DNA from 2 places in the Eubacterium sp. AF19-12LB genome. Region 1 is predicted to be linked to the other one. Evidence: riboswitches for the same ligand, from Rfam matches in the RefSeq annotation. Region 1 holds a riboswitch; the other holds the start of a gene.

Region 1 (8,430 bases):
TGGGTTGATGATTTAGGAGAATTATCACCACTTGCCAGCGCTTATGCAAGAGCCAGAGGTGCTGACAGAATGTCTTCATATGGTGACTTCATTGCTCTTTCTGATGTTTGTGATGTTTCTACAGCAGCAATCATTAAGAGAGAATTCTCAGATGGAATTATCGCTCCGGGTTATGAACCTGAAGCTTTAGAAATGTTAAAAGGAAAGAAAAAAGGAAGTTACGCGATTATTCAGATTGACCCTGATTATGAACCTGCTCCAATTGAACATAAAGAAGTATTTGGTGTTACATTTGAACAGGGACGTAACGACTTAAATATTGATGAACATTTCTTTGACAATATTGTTACTGAAAACAAAGACCTTCCTGAAAAAGCTAAAATTGACATGGCAATTGCTATGATTACATTAAAATATACTCAGTCTAACTCAGTATGTTTCGTTAAAAACGGTCAGGCAATAGGTGTAGGTGCAGGACAGCAGTCAAGAATTCACTGTGTAAGATTAGCCGGACAGAAGGCTGATAACTGGTTACTTCGTCAGGCACCACAGGTACTTAACCTTCCATTTATTGAAGGTATGAAACGTGCTAACAGAGATAATGCAATCGACCTTTACATTGGTGAAGATTATATGGATGTTCTTGCAGATGGTAAATGGGAAAGTATCTTCACAGAAAAACCACCTGTATTTACAAAAGAAGAAAAACAGGCATGGTTAGCTCAGGCTTCAGATATTACACTTGGTTCTGATGCATTCTTCCCATTCGATGACAATATCGAAAGAGCTGCTAAGAGCGGTGTTAAATATGTTGCACAGCCGGGTGGTTCAATTCGTGATCAAGATGTTATCGATGCTTGTAACAGACATAATATGGTAATGAGCTTTACAGGAATCCGTTTATTCCATCACTAAAATATTATTTCTGTAATGAAATTTAATGACAGATTACTATTATTTAATTATAAAATTTTGTAATTTGAATAAATCATTTCAACTAAATAAATATATAAAAGCAAAGAAATCCGGCAGCACTTAACCGTCTGCCGGATTTCTTTGTTCAATAAAAAATATAAAGATAAGATGACCTGTCCACTTTTTATTTTTTATCATTAGTAGATAACGCTTTAATAACTTTGTCATAATCCACTGAAACCACCTCAAGAAGTTCATTTACCTTCTCCATTCTTCTTTTCTTTAGAGAATCGACTAATGGAATAATATGATTATACAACTGGTTTAAACTTAAGTTACCTGTAATCCCCTTCAATGCATTCGCTGCCTGAAAAGCCTGTTCTGCGTCTCCTTTGCTAATTGCTTCACACATTATGTCGTAGTTTACATCCTTTGGGAATGTAAACAAAAATCTTTCATACAAATCCTCCTTGTCATTAAATCTTCTTATTCCATCGTTAACATCAATTCCCGCTTGTGTTAACAACTCTTTATTCATTTTTCCTCCTTTAGAATAAGATGTTCAATATACTTTGCTTTTTACGAATAAAGCTAGACTGTTGTACAAAAAAAGTCTTGGGCACAGCACACCAAGACTAATAAAGTGCAACTGGCTGCCATTTTAAAGGCCCTATAGCTTTGCGTCACAGGTTTTCACCTGCTTTGCTAAATATATTTACTATATTTATAGTATATCGCTTTTTTTGATATATACAATGCGATTTACAATTTGTTTACAGTTTTCGTGAATTTGTCTATACAAATTCACGTTTACTATAAAAATTTCTTTAAATATGAAATACCTTTTTCAATCTTTCATCTTCATATAATACCTTCTTTGCCAAATCTCTATATTCTTTTTCATGTAAATAAGTATGTCTGTGAGGCTTTATTGAAGGTGCCATATCTATTGCCTTTTCATAGTCTTTGATATCCAAGTCTAATTTCTCAACAAAATTCCAAAATCCCGTATCGGTAAATATTGTATTTACTCTCTTATATCTGTGATTCTGAACAACGCTCATTAGATAAGTTGCAATGCCAACCTGGACTCCGTGTAATTGTGGTACAGGAAGCATTTTATCAAGAGCATGTGAAATCAAATGTTCACTTCCACTTGTAGGTGCACTTCCTCCTGCAATTTCATTTGCGATTCCACTCATTGCAAGCGAGTCTAACAACTCTTTTAAGAACAAATCATCTTTAATACTTTCAAACGGTGTTCTTACAAAACTATTTACAGCCTTTTTTGCAATCATCATTGCAAAATCATTTAACTCTGTATAACCTTTTTGATCTTCATACACCCAGTCATAAAGTGCCGTAATTTTTGATACCATATCTCCAATTCCTGAATAAATAAATTTTTCAGGAGCACTTTTTATTATCTGTGTGTCGGCAACAATTCCATATGCCATTCTTGCCGGAACCGATGTACGTCTTCCATTAACAAGAAGTGATGCACTGGCACTTGAAAAGCCATCACTGGATGCTGAAGTAGGCACGCTTATAAATGGTAATTTTCTAAGATATGCGGCATATTTTGCACCGTCAATAACTTTACCACCACCAATACCTACTACAACCTGTGCTTTAGAATCAATATCAAATGCAATCCCTATCAATTCTTCTATTTTAATTGAATCCATTTCTCTGTAGCCAAGCACATTGACTCCTGCATCTTTAAGTGACTTCATTACTGTTTCACCAAACATGTCTATTAAATCATTTCCAAAATATATTACGGCATTAGACATTCCACTCGATTTAATATAAGTACCAAGATTTTCTAATGTTCCTTTTCCGACTTTCAAAATTGTAGGTATTGCTATATGACTACCACCCATTATTGTGACTCCTTTGATTAACTTAATATTATTTATGCCGGGAACATTAATCTAAAACCTATCCAATATATAATGATTTCAAATATTTCCCGGCATAATAAATTTTATATTTTCTATAAATTATTCTTTGACCAATCCATCAGGCTCTTTGAAAAATTAATTGTTGCTGTTGATGTCCAATGGCATCCGTCACCGCCATCACATGATGATTTCAAATATCCTTTTCCATCATCAAACAAACCTGTGTAATCATAATAATATACATTATCTGTTGCTGCTGCCAAATCTGAGTACGCTTTATTAAATTTCAAACGCTGTGATTTCTTTGGCACATTTGCAGTACTTCTTTTGCCCGTTGGTGCTATTGGAAGAAGGACTATCTGTACATTTTTATTTTTCTTTTTAAGTTTATTTATCATCGTTTTAAAATTGTTGATTGTAGGAGTTGTATTGTCAGTACCTGATTCATTCATTCCTATTAAAAAATATACTCTGTCAGGATTATATGATGCAACTTTTTCTATACCTGTAGCACTTTTTCCATTAACTTTAAATTTCTTTGAATTTATAAATCCTGAACTACTTACACCTACACTACTTATAAAATGTGTTCCCTTTGGATACTGATTCTTTGCCCAAAGTTCAATTCCTTCAACATAGCATTCTCCTGCAACTACAATACTTAAATCTTTAGTTGCAGCCTTTACATATTTAGCCTTTGAAAGACTGCTTTCTCCCATGCTTCCGGCAACTGTTCTTACAGCCTGCACTTTATAGTAGTATTTTTGACCGCCTACTGTATTTGTATCCACGTAATTTCTGGCAGTTGTTGATGTAAGAAGGCTATAAGTTCCACCCTTTGTTGTAGCTCTGTATACTTTGTAACTATTCGCTTTTTTTACACGATTCCATTTAATCTTAACCTGTTTTTCAGTTTTATTCTTTACCGTAATTGTTGGTGCATTTAAAACAATTGTCTGGTTCTTTTTTTGATTTTTAACAGTTTCAGCCTTAACATTTTTTACACATGAATATTTTTGAATTTCATTGTCAAATGAACTCATTTCACACATTCCTGCCAAAATAAGTGCTATTGTGCATGCCCATGTAAAAGTAATAAATTTTTTCATAATTATAATCCACCTTTCTGATAAAATAGCAATGTCTAAAAATCCATACTAAGTCTTGTTTCAACATTAGGTCTTACATATGTGTTTGCAACATGCTGATGTTTTGGATGTGTCTGATATGCCTTCAATGCATACTCATTTTCAAATTCACTATCCATCATTATATCAGCAGATGAAGATGGCAAATATTCTATTCGGATGTTCATTTTTAACAATCCGTCAATCTGTCCTTCTAATGCTTCTAAATTTTCCTTTATATCTTTCTTCGCCTGTATCTTTTCTTCTTCTGTTAATGTTTCCTTTAACTTCCATAAAATAATATGCTTTACCATTTCATGCCTCCTAAAATTTATTCTTTCCACACCATTGTAACCGACCTAAATAGTTTTTTCAATTGTTGTAGACATTCATATTTTCATTATGGTACTATAACTTTTGAAAACGATAAATTTATTATTAAGAATTAATTAAAATTTAAGGTCAATATCATTACATTTTTAATCTGACAAAATTTAGCAAAATTGCATTTGTCGTCGCTGGTTCAAATCGACATATATGTAGTTTGAATGAAACCATCGTTTGAAATTCAAACTACATGTTGAAGATTTAGAACTGTTGCGAGTGACAAGTTGCACAAGCGTAATTCTGTTAATTTTGTCAGATTGAAATATAAATGAAATTATACTTATTTACGGAAAGGATATTTTAATATGGCAGCAGAAACAAAATTTACCGGGACTGATACTTATGTAGCATCTGACGATTTATTAGCAGCAGTTGAGGTTGCAACAAAGCTTCAAAAGCCTTTGCTAGTTAAGGGAGAACCGGGAACAGGTAAAACTATGCTTGCTGAGGCAGTTGCTAAAGCTCTCGACAAAGAATTATTAATTTGGAACATAAAATCTACAACTAAAGCTCAGGACGGTTTATATATTTACGATACAATTCAAAGATTATATGACAGCCAGTTTGGTGTAGATGGTGTGGATGATATCAGCAGATATATCAAACTTGGAAAACTTGGAGAAGCCTTCAAAAAAGAGGAGCAGGTTATTTTATTAATTGATGAAATAGATAAGGCTGATTTGGAATTTCCTAACGATCTTCTTTGGGAACTTGATAAAATGGAATTTTATATTAATGAAACTAAAGAAACTGTTAAGGCAAAAATCCGTCCTATAGTTATCATTACTTCAAATGCTGAAAAGGAACTTCCTGACGCATTTTTACGTCGTTGTATTTTCCACTATATTTCATTTCCAAATGCAGATTTAATGAGACAGATTGTTAATGCTCATTTTGAAAATTTAGAAGAACATTTGCTTGAGCAGGCAATGAAAACATTTTACTGGATTAGAAGTATTAGAGATGTTAGAAAGAAACCTAGCACATCTGAATTTATAGATTGGATTAGAGCTCTTATGATTGGTGGCGTTGACCCTGATTCTATTGAGAAAACACTTCCATATCTTGGTGTTTTAATTAAGAAGGATGAAGATTTAGAAACAATAAAACAGATGAGCTTATAGGAGGGAATTTATGTTTACTGACTTTTTCTATGTATTGAAAAATCACGGATTAAACATTTCTACCACCGAATGGCTTATGCTTATGGACGCACTTGATAAAGATTTGGCCCATTCAAATTTTACTGATTTTTATTATCTTTGCCGTACAATTTTAGTTAAAAGCGAAGGTGATTATGACAAATTTGATATTGCCTTTCAGGAATATTTTAACGATATAAAAGATAATTCTTTTGATATGAGTAAAATTGATGCATGGCTGCACAATGATGTTGAAACGGGCAAGAAAACTTACCCAAGCAAATATATAGACAAGCGTACCGAGCGTGAAGCCAAGGAAGTTCATCGTAAATTTGAGGAACGACTTGGTGAACAGAAAACTGAGCATCACGGTGGAACTTACTGGATTGGTATGGGCGGTGGCTCTGAATTTGGTAAAAGAGGTCACGTAGCCGGTGGTATTCAGTTAGGAAATGAAGCCGGAATGAAAACTGCTTTCACTGTTATGGGCGAAAGACGTTATAAAGATTTCAGACGTGATACAAAACTTACAATGCGACAGTTTCAGGTTGCTTTCCGTGAACTTCGCCAATATTCAAGAAAACTTGATTTGCCAAAAACTGAACTTGATATCGACGGAACAATTAATTCAACCTGTAATCAGGGTGGTTATTTAAAATTAGAATTTCAACAGCCAAGAAAAAATACTGTAAAGCTTATGCTTTTATTTGACAGTGGTGGTTCGATGTATCCTTATAGTTCTTTGTGTAACGAGCTTTTTCAGGCTGTGCATAAAGCTAATCATTTTAAGGATGTAAAAACTTTTTACTTCCACAATTGTATTTATGCTAAATTATATAAAACACCTGAATGCGCAAGTGGTGACTGGATAGATACTACATGGGCATTTAGAAATTATGATAAGGATTATAAAGTAATTATTGTTGGCGATGCAGGTATGGCACCTGAAGAATTCAAAGATAAAAACGGTAATTACAGTGGTCCAAACGGTGGACTTTCAGGTAAGGAATGGATTGAACTTTTTAAGAAGAAATATCCACACAGCATTTGGTTAAATCCTTCATATCACTATGGAGATTTGAACAATATGTACTGGATGGAATCTGAAAGAGTAATTCGCGAAAACATCGATATGTTTCCTTTAACTGTTGATGGACTTAAGCGTGGCATTAAAACACTTATGTATGATAAGAAGAAATAAAGGCTCGTGGATGCGTCTGACGACTTGTGATTGTGTAAGTCGGACTTGATTTACGGATAATATTAAATCAATTTTCGTCCGTAATATATTTTAGTAATTTAATTATTTTGAATTCTACAATTAAATTATGTAAACCAAATTACGGATAATTTTTCAATTTGAAATATTATCCGTAATTTTATTTTTACTTTAATTTATACTGAACCTATGGCCGTGGGCACATACACTTCATCTGTTAATTCTGCATTTTTATCTGCTGTCCCTGTATTAAAGGATATCTCACAAGGCTTTCCCCTTCAAGATTTTCCTTATGCATATCAACTGCAGTAATCTGATTATTTTCATAAGTAGTGTAATAGTAAATTCCCTTTGTCGCATTGCAGCATGAAGTATAAATAGTTATTTCGTATTTACCCTCATCTACTTCACAACATCCTCTTTGTTGTTCAACTGAACCTAAAATATGAAAGAACTGACTAACACTCTCATTTTCCGTTTCCCCTGATTTGGAATTCATTTTTGTAAACGCTACTCTTACAAATCTTGACCCTGAAGACAAATCTCCCGGCATTCCAATTGCACCCATTCCTCTGCTATATGAATTAAGTTGCAAATTATCTGAGAAACTGTTAGTCGGTTGTTTTGATGATAAATGCATGTAATTGTTAAGTTGAAACATCTGCTGTTCAAATGGTGGATTATTAGTCAATACCCCTACCGGATTGTCATATACATGTAATCCCGATTCAGTTGATTCAACTGTTATTGCTTCATTTGCATCTGCTATAATCCAGTGAAGACTTGCCGCCGGCAATTGCTCGCTAAACTGAGTTCCTACTAAATTCATTTCACTTAATACTTTTCGTGCCTCTTTTACTGATTCACATTGTCTAAGTATCCATGGTATAAATTCGTATTGTGCTACATTTTTAGTGTCAGATTTTACTTCACTGTACACAGCATTTCCTACGAAATTGAGTCCTGCCATTCCTAATCCTTTTTCATTTATCGCATCATAATATAAAGGATAATCATTTACAACAAATGCCATTCCAATAATTGCATAATTATTTTTTGCCTCAATTCCATGTCTGAATTTCAATTTATAGTTTCTTGGTGTAATCGTAACTTCCTCATTATAAGAAAATTCGTAATCAAGTGTTCTGCCAAAATAAAAATCTTTTGTCTTATATGTTGCTGCTGTACACATATAATTTCCTCCATTTTCTACTTATAATATTTAATTTGTAAAATAGGTAAGTTTAATTTTAGGATGTTCCACTGCTTGGAGCCAGTAATGGTTCAAAAATTATTACACTTCAATATAATATGGACATATGTCTTCATATTTCCCATTTTTCAATCTGAATCCATTAGGTATTATACCCAATTGTTTAAATCCAACACGTTCGTATAAATGTCTTGCATGTACATTTGTTGCCACTACAGCATTAAACTGAAGCACTTTATAGCCATTATCGTAAGCTTTTAAAATGCAGTCTTTTACTAGTTTTTCTCCAATATGCAATCCTCTGCTTTTTGATGATACTGTGTAACTTGCGTTACAGATATGTCCGCATCTTCCTACATTATTTGGATGCAGAATGTATAAGCCTAAAATTTTTTTTCATCATTCAATTCTTCCATTCATAAAAAACCCCTACATATCTGCCAATATGTAGGGTGATTCTGCCATCATTAATTATTATTTTTATGCTCATCCCAATTTGTAAAACCTATATCGATTTTAT
Region 2 (8,430 bases), on a different contig from region 1:
AATTACATCAATAGAGCAGGACACAAAGTAGAACTTACTTATTTTATGCAAAAACAAAATAAGTTAAAGCAAGTCTTTAAGAAATAAAGTAAATCCATAATATAATTAAAAAAACTAATTATATACTTGCGTTTATGATTAATAAATGATAGACTTCGCTTCATCAAACAAGGACGTTTGGCATTTATTTGCCACACGTCCTTTTTGCGTTATATATGGCAAAGCCAAATGTAGAAAATTTGGCAAATGTATAATCCCTAAGAAGTAAATTCAAAGAGATATACGTGTAGAAGCCATATTTATAACATATACACTAAAGAGATTGAGAAAAATATGTTAAAAGAGCAGGAGGTATTATTGTATGAACTCAGGAGACACAGGTTTTATGCTGATTTGTGCTGCTTTGGTATTTTTTATGACACCGGGGTTAGCATTTTTTTATGGAGGTCTTGTAAGACGAAAAAATGTAGTTAACACTATGATGGCAATAGTCATGATAATGGGATTGTCAGTTGTTATGTGGGCATTATTGGGGTACTCATTGGCATTTGGTGGAAACCATAGTGGAATAATAGGAGATTTCAGATGGTTTGGTTTAGAAGGAGTAGGCTGGGATATTGGACCTTATTCAGATTCAATTCCTAATTTAGTATTTTGTGCATTTCAGATGATGTTTGCAATTATAACACCGGCACTAATTACAGGATCAGTTGTAGGAAGAATGAAGTTTAAGGCACTCTTTATATTTGTAGCCATTTGGTCAGTAATTGTATATTATCCATTAGCACATATGGTATGGGGTCAGGGAGGACTTTTAGCAGAGTTAGGTTCTGTCGACTTCGCAGGAGGCGACGTTGTACATATAAGTTCAGGAATAACAGCTTTGGTACTCTCTATTATTCTTGGCAAAAGAAAAGGTTATGAAAGAGCAACATACAGAATCCATAATATTCCATTTGTTGTATTAGGAGCTACAATACTTTGGTTTGGCTGGTTTGGATTCAATGCAGGAAGTGCATTAAAAGCTGACGGACTTGCTGCACATGCATTTATGACTTCAGCAATTGCTTCAGCGTCAGCACTGTTATCATGGATGTTTTTAGATGTGGTAAATGACAAAAAAACAACATTGGTAGGTGCGTCAACAGGTTTAGTTATCGGCTTGGTTGCAATTACACCGGGAGCAGGATTTGTTCCAATCTGGTCATCATTTATAATAGGTGCACTCGTAAGTCCGATATGTTATTATGGAGTTATTCTCATTAAGAAAAAATTGAAGATAGATGATGCTTTAGATGCATTTGGATGCCATGGAATCGGTGGTATATGGGGTGGCATTGCAACAGGAATATTTGGAAAAAGCTCAATCAATCCGGTAGCAAAATGGGATGGCTTAATTTATGGCGAATGGAGATTATTTGCAGCCCAGATAGAAGGAATACTTATTACAATAGCAATAGCAGTTGTAGGAACATTAATCTGTGTAGCCATAGTTAGAATATTTACGCCATTAAGAGTAACTGACAGAGAAGAGAAAATAGGACTTGATATATCACAGCACGGAGAAAGTGCATATCCAAGCTTTAATGGTATGGATCAGTAAAAAGCCTTGAATAATTAACTTATTTGTCAAAGTAAAATGATATAAAGAGGATAAAGATTATAAAGTAAATAGTATCAAATTTAATATTTGTTAATTAAAAATTTTTAGATGAGATTAGGAGATGAAAATTCTATGATAATGAAAATAGATGCAATTGTAAGAGAAGAAAAATTTGAAGATGTAAAAAATGCATTAATGGAAATAGAAGTTAACGGACTTACAGTGTCGCAGGTTATGGGCTGCGGATTACAAAGAGGATATAAGGAAATAGTCAGAGGTATGGAAGTAGAACCTCAGATGCAGCCAAAGATTAAATTTGAAATAGTTGTTTCTTCAGAAGAATGGGCCGAAAAAACAATAGAAGCAATTAAAAAAGCCGCTTATACAGGAGAATTTGGTGATGGGAAAATTTTCAGTTATCCTGTAGCAAGTGCAACAAAAATCAGAACAGGCGAAACAGGATATGATGCGGTACAGTGTCAGGAATAAAGAAACAGGATTGTAAGAAATAAAAGACTAAAGGTTTAGATTAAATATAAAGCCACAATTATGAAAAATTGTATCGAAGACAAATAAAATATCATAATTGTGGCTTTTATGTATTTATGTATGAGCGTTAATCCACGCAGCTTTTATTTCAGGTGGCATATCATCAGGAGAAAGATTCTTAAGTCTGTCTTCATTTCCGTCGGCTATAGCTGTATCGTAATACCAGCATTTAAAATTAATCATATCAAGAACCTTCTTTAAATGCTCAATTTCAGCTTCAACAGTCTCCTTCTGTTTTGCAAACATTTCCTTACGCTTTCCATAGGTGGCAGGTCCCTGCTGACACCACATCATAAATTCTTTTATATCTTTAATTTCCATTCCCGTTTTTTTCAAACACTCAATAAGACGTAATGTCTCAACTGTGCCATCATCAAATCTTCTTGCACCGGATTCTGAACGGTTAAGGTTTGGAAATAATCCTTCTCTGTCATAATAATGTAATGTAGAAATAGGAAGATTAAACATTTTAGAAACTTCACCAATATTATAATAATTTGTATCCATAATTAACCACCATAAAATGATTTCCTGTTAAATTCAATTGAAGGAGAACATTTCATTTTCCTTTCTTCGTATTATAAATTTATATATTTAAGTTGTAATACAATAAAATCATTAATCTGACTTCATTATATTATATTTTTCGTAAATTGGTTCATATAAGTTTATGAAAAAATAAATATTGACCTAAAGTTAGGTTTATGGTTTAGAATACACAATATACAGTTATAATTTTATTAATTACGTATTTGAAAAAATGATTAATGGAGGACTTTGAAATGTATTTAGAAAAGATTAACGGACCGGAAGATGTTAAGAAGTTAACAGTTAAGGAGATGACCTCATTAGCAGAGGAAATGAGAGCTGCATTATTAAAAAGAGCCAGCATTCATGGTGGTCATTTTGGACCTAATTTTGGAATGGTAGAAGCAACAATTGCGCTTCATTATGTATTTGACTCACCAAAAGATAAAATAGTTTATGATGTTTCACATCAGACATACCCACATAAAATGCTTACAGGAAGAAAGGATGCATATCTTTATGAAGAACATTATGATGATGTTTCAGGATACAGCAATCCTCATGAAAGTGAGCATGATCATTTTATTATAGGACATACATCAACATCAGTGAGTCTTGCCTGTGGTTTGGCAAAAGCAAGAGATTTAAATGGTGAAAAAGGAAATGTTATTGCTGTAATAGGAGATGGTTCATTAAGTGGTGGTGAAGCATTAGAAGGATTTGATTATGCTGTAGAATTAGAAGGAAATCTTATAATTGTTGTAAATGACAATGATATGTCAATTGCAGAAAATCATGGTGGACTGTATGGCAATTTAAAACTTCTTCGTGAAACAAATGGACAGGCAGAATGCAATTTATTTAAGGCAATGGGACTTGATTATATATATGTAAATGAAGGAAATGATGTAGCAAGTCTTATCGATGCATTTAATAAAGTAAAAGATAGTAGTAAGCCGGTAGTTGTTCATATTAATACATTAAAAGGAAAAGGCTATGCACCTGCTGAACAGCATAAAGAACAGTGGCATTACAGTGGACCGTTTGACATAAAGACAGGAAAGCCATTGTATGGTGAATTTGGTGAAGATTATTCAAGTGTAACTTGTGATTATTTGTTAAAGAAAATGAAAGAAGACAAATCAGTAGTCGCAATTACTTCTGCAACACCAACTGTTATGGGATTTACAGAAGATAAGAGAAAAGAAGCAGGAAAACAATTTGTTGATGTAGGAATTGCAGAGGAGACAGCAGTTGCAATGGCAGCAGGAATTGCATCAAATGGTGGAAAGCCGGTATATGGTGTATATAGCACATTTGTACAAAGAACATATGACCAGTTATCACAGGATTTGTGTATTAATAATGCACCTGCAACAATAGTTACATTCTGGGGAAGTGTATTTGGAATGAATGACGTAACACATTTAGGATTATATGATATTCCAATGATGGCAAATATTCCTAACCTTGTTTACATGGCACCTACGACAAAAGAAGAATATATTGCAATGCTTGATTGGAGTATAGAGCAGAATGAACATCCTGTAGCAATAAGATTGCCGGGTGGAGAAATGATATCTGACGGTAAAGAAGTAACAAAAGATTTCTCTAAATTAAATAAATATGAAGTAACTGAAAAAGGAAGCAAGGTTGCAGTTATTGCTTTAGGAACATTCTATCAGTTAGGAAAAGAAGTTGTAGATGATTTATCTGATAAATTAGATACGCAGGCAACTTTAATTAATCCATATTATATAACAGGAATCGATAGTGAATTACTTGAAGAGTTAAAGAAAGAGCATGATGTTGTAATCACAATAGAGGATGGAATTTTAGACGGAGGATTCGGTGAAAAAATTTCAAGATTCTATGGACCAACAGATATGAAAGTAATAAATTTTGGATTGAAAAAAGAATTCTTAGACAGATATGATGCAAATGAAGTCATTAAAGAAAATCATTTAATAAAAGAACAGATTGTTGAAGATGTGATGGCGTTAATGAAATAAAATAAATGCCGGAAAAATAAAAATATTTTTATAAATCAGCTTAGAAAAAAATCCTATTTTACGGCTTGAAAATGTAAAAAAGAGTTTTATTTGGGTTGACATATAAAATAAAAATTTATAAAATAAAAACATATATTACAAATTATGAGGGTAAACTATTTGAAAAAATAGGGCACAAAGCTATGAGCCTAAAGCAACATTTGCAATGGTCGTCTGGCTGCAATTCTTTTTAAGGAGTTGCAGTTTTTTTTATACGTAAATACGTGTATAAAAGGCTGCGATAAAATTGGAAGGAGGATGCAATGAAAAGAGTAAAGAAAATGGTAGCTATGGCTACAGTCATGACGATGGTATTTAATGTGGCAATGCCAATAGGGGTTTTGGCAAAGGAAAACACAAATGAATATGGGGTACTTGCAAAAAACGGAGCAACTTTTTCAGGAAGCGGACAGATAATTGGAGATATTGTAATTAACAATGGTACTTTAAAGTATTCAAACAGTGCAACAAAGCATGTTACAGGAACTGCACATGTATCACCGGAGGTTAAAGTAGATGAACCCGCACAGGGATATATTCCAATTGAAGTTAGTGAAATGGACAAGGAATTATATTCAGGATTATTCAATACAAATAATTATCCTGATGAGAATTCAGAATATTTTAAAAAAACTACTTCAGAATACAAAGATGGTACACAGAGTGTTTACATTGGATGGCAGACAAACAGATTTGATTTAACTGATAATGCATATTTAGATACTGTATCATTTTACAATGGACAGACATTTGAAATTCATGCAGATAAAAATCAGACAACAGTTGTCAGAGTTAAACATTTAAACGTTGGTGGTGAAGTTAAAGTAAGCGGTGACGGATACGTAGTTTTATATGTAGATGAATTATCAGGTGGAAATCCGGGTTCATTTAATGCAGGTGGAGACAGTAGCAAGCTTACAGTTGTATTTACAGGAAAAAATGCAGGATACAATAATTTTAAAGAAGTAAATGCCAACACAATTGCAATGAATGCTACAAAGTATACACAGGTAAATGGAATATTTGCAGGAAATGTATATACAAGTGGAAATCTTGAATTTAGTGGTGATAGTTCTATAACAGGTAAGGTTTATGCACCTGATTCAAAAACAGTATTAACAGGAAGTACAAAGATTTACGGACAGTTAATAACAGATACATTAGAGATTTCAGGTGGAGCAGTTGTTTCATATAAAGCTACTAATGGATTACCTTCAGAGGTTGAAAAAGTAGTAGGAAATCTTGATACAGAAAATGGAAAGACAGAAGACGGAAAAGAAGAAACAACTAAAAAAGAAGAAGTGACTAAACCGGAAGAAACAACAAAACCTTCAGAAACAACAAAACCTTCAGAAACAACAAAACCTTCAGAAACAACGAAGCCTGATTCAGGAAATGATAATAAGGATGATGATTCAGATAAAGAATCAGTAGAAGTATCTGTAATTGTACCTTTAAAAATGTCAATCAGATTACAGGATGGAACTGTATTAAATAACAAGAGCAGTTTCAAAATTGAACTTGATAAAGAAATTAAATTCCAGATGTGTTCAAATAATTGGGACAATGATACATATGATGACAATGGAAATGGTATTGCAGGAACAGTTGTGTATACAGCAGTTGTTAGCTCTACAGCAAAGAAGAACACTTATGATGCAGCAAGCCGTACATTTACAATTGCGAAAGGTGATAAAGTATTAAGAACAGATACAAACAACTGCTTTATGGCATACAGATTTTACTTTAAGAAGGGTAATTATAATAAACAGACAGGAATTAATAGTGTAGTAAACACACCATTAGAAAGTTTATCAGTTAACCTTCCATTAGGTTCAACAATTACATGTGATGCTTATAAGGAATATAGCCGGATTGATAGTGCTGATGTATTTATTGAAACAGCAGATGATAAAACAATCTGTTATAAGGATTATTATTGGGAATATTAATAATTAGTACCAATAAGTATAGAGACAAGTTAATAAATAGTGAAATTTTACATGAAAATGTTAATAAATTCATTGCCACAGATTAAAAATGATTATATTTTTAATTTGTGTGAAAAATACAGTAATAACGCCGCAGAAATTTGATTTTTGCGGCGTTAAAGGGATATAGAAGTGAAAAAAAAGAAAGAATTAATATTAGGAGCTTCTTTAATAGTTATCATAATTGCAATGGCAATAGTGCTGGTGATAATAAATAAAGATGATAAAAAAGAATTTGAAGATGTGCAGGTTACAACTACGGTAGAGGAGTCTACTAAGGCAAATGATAGCAGCAATACTTTTATGGAAGAAACAATAATAAAATGCTGTTATGAATTAAGATATATATTTGCTATAAATGAATTTGATGACATAAGTACGGTATCCGTAAACAAATTAGCACAATATGGTTTGTGTCATTTGTACTATAATAGCTTATTAGATGTACCTGCAAGTGATGAACTTGAGTATAGAGATGCATCAAAAAAAGATATTGAAGCGGTGCTTAAAAGCCAGTTTAATGTTGAGGGCCTTAATTTGGAAGAAAGCGACATTTATAATAAGGCGGAACAGAAATTTGAAATGTGGGTTCCTAATTATTCGCAGCAGATAACATATGATTATACAGTAACTGATAATGGAGACAATCTTACAATAAATGTGGTATACTATGAAGATGAGGTACGCTCAAAGGTTAAGAGTGAAGCAACTATTAATGTAGCTAAAGAAGGGGATTTATATTATATAAAAAGTTTGCATTAGTTAGTGAGAAGTTAAAATGAATAAAGATATTGATTTATTGATTAAAAAGATTGAAGAAGAATCTAAACTGATAAAAGGCGATGCTTCAAAAAATGAAATGCAGGAAATCCTTAAAGAAAAATTGGTTATAGAGCGTGAAAGAGATAATTTACTGTTAGAAAATAAACAATTAAAGGATAAGATTGAATCTTATGAACGAGACATTGTGGCTTTACAGCAAAGTCTTAAAGGAATCCTTGATATTCTTCAGGGAGAGGATAAAATTGTGCATGAAGCGGTAAAACATATAGATTCTACGGTAATAGAAACTAATAGCGAAGCACAAAAGGCACGTAGAAACGGATTAAGAGAAATACTAAAAGAAAATACTCAGGGATTTTAATACAGAAAGGACGTCTCTATGAAGATTTTTAAGAAGTCTAAAGAACAGGTTGAAGAAAATAAGTCAGAAGATTTAAAAATAGAGAATCAGGAAAATAAAAGAGAAACAACCTCTGAAAAAAAGGGGGTTGTTTCTTTGCAGTTTTCAGAAGAAATGTCAGAGAAAAGAATACATTCGATAATAACAGTTGCAGGAGTATCAATAGCGTTATTTTTAATAACTTTAATGATGCATACAATAGTAAGCAAAGTAGTGTATCCTAACTTTAGTATGGCAAATGAAATAAATGAAGTTCAGTTTCTATGGGGTACATCGGATAATGATTTGAAAAGAGAAGATGCGGTATGGAAACAGGCGACAGATGAAAATAAAATACAAAAGATAGGAAAAGGGCAGGATTATGTATGCATTAAAGTAGACATACCTGCACAGAGCAATCAGGAATATTATACTTATTATACAAATTATGCACCATCTAAAGTTCTTATTGATGGAAAGAAAATATATGATAATGGATATGATAAAGAAAATGTAGTTGGAAACCGTTGTAACAAAGTGGAATTA

The links. Region 1 has a riboswitch for cyclic di-GMP ahead of DWX29_RS03610 (hypothetical protein). Riboswitches for the same ligand answer to the same signal wherever they lie in the genome.
Region 2: linked by a shared signal. The riboswitch ahead of DWX29_RS05910 (hypothetical protein) and the one ahead of DWX29_RS03610 (hypothetical protein) in region 1 are both predicted to bind cyclic di-GMP.

Annotation. Positions count from the first base shown of each region.
Region 1 covers NZ_QUGP01000003.1:73,382-81,811, reverse strand. Annotated here, with positions in the region: gene DWX29_RS03615 (phosphoribosylaminoimidazolecarboxamide formyltransferase) at 1-915, shown strand, start outside; gene DWX29_RS03610 (hypothetical protein) at 1,100-1,453, opposite strand; cyclic di-GMP riboswitch class I at 1,557-1,632, opposite strand; gene DWX29_RS03605 (iron-containing alcohol dehydrogenase family protein) at 1,743-2,801, opposite strand; gene DWX29_RS03600 (GDSL-type esterase/lipase family protein) at 2,915-3,931, opposite strand; gene DWX29_RS03595 (Dabb family protein) at 3,967-4,263, opposite strand; gene DWX29_RS03590 (MoxR family ATPase) at 4,642-5,460, shown strand; gene DWX29_RS03585 (VWA domain-containing protein) at 5,471-6,679, shown strand; gene bsh (choloylglycine hydrolase) at 6,915-7,889, opposite strand; partial or broken gene DWX29_RS03575 (GNAT family N-acetyltransferase) at 7,992-8,303, opposite strand.
Region 2 covers NZ_QUGP01000004.1:267,823-276,252, reverse strand. Annotated here, with positions in the region: gene trxB (thioredoxin-disulfide reductase) at 1-31, shown strand, start outside; gene DWX29_RS05930 (ammonium transporter) at 362-1,603, shown strand; gene DWX29_RS05925 (P-II family nitrogen regulator) at 1,736-2,092, shown strand; gene DWX29_RS05920 (MerR family transcriptional regulator) at 2,207-2,659, opposite strand; gene DWX29_RS05915 (1-deoxy-D-xylulose-5-phosphate synthase) at 2,935-4,692, shown strand; cyclic di-GMP riboswitch class I at 4,832-4,917, shown strand; gene DWX29_RS05910 (hypothetical protein) at 4,995-6,683, shown strand; gene DWX29_RS05905 (hypothetical protein) at 6,855-7,484, shown strand; gene DWX29_RS05900 (hypothetical protein) at 7,501-7,866, shown strand; gene DWX29_RS05895 (HD domain-containing phosphohydrolase) at 7,885-8,430, shown strand, end outside.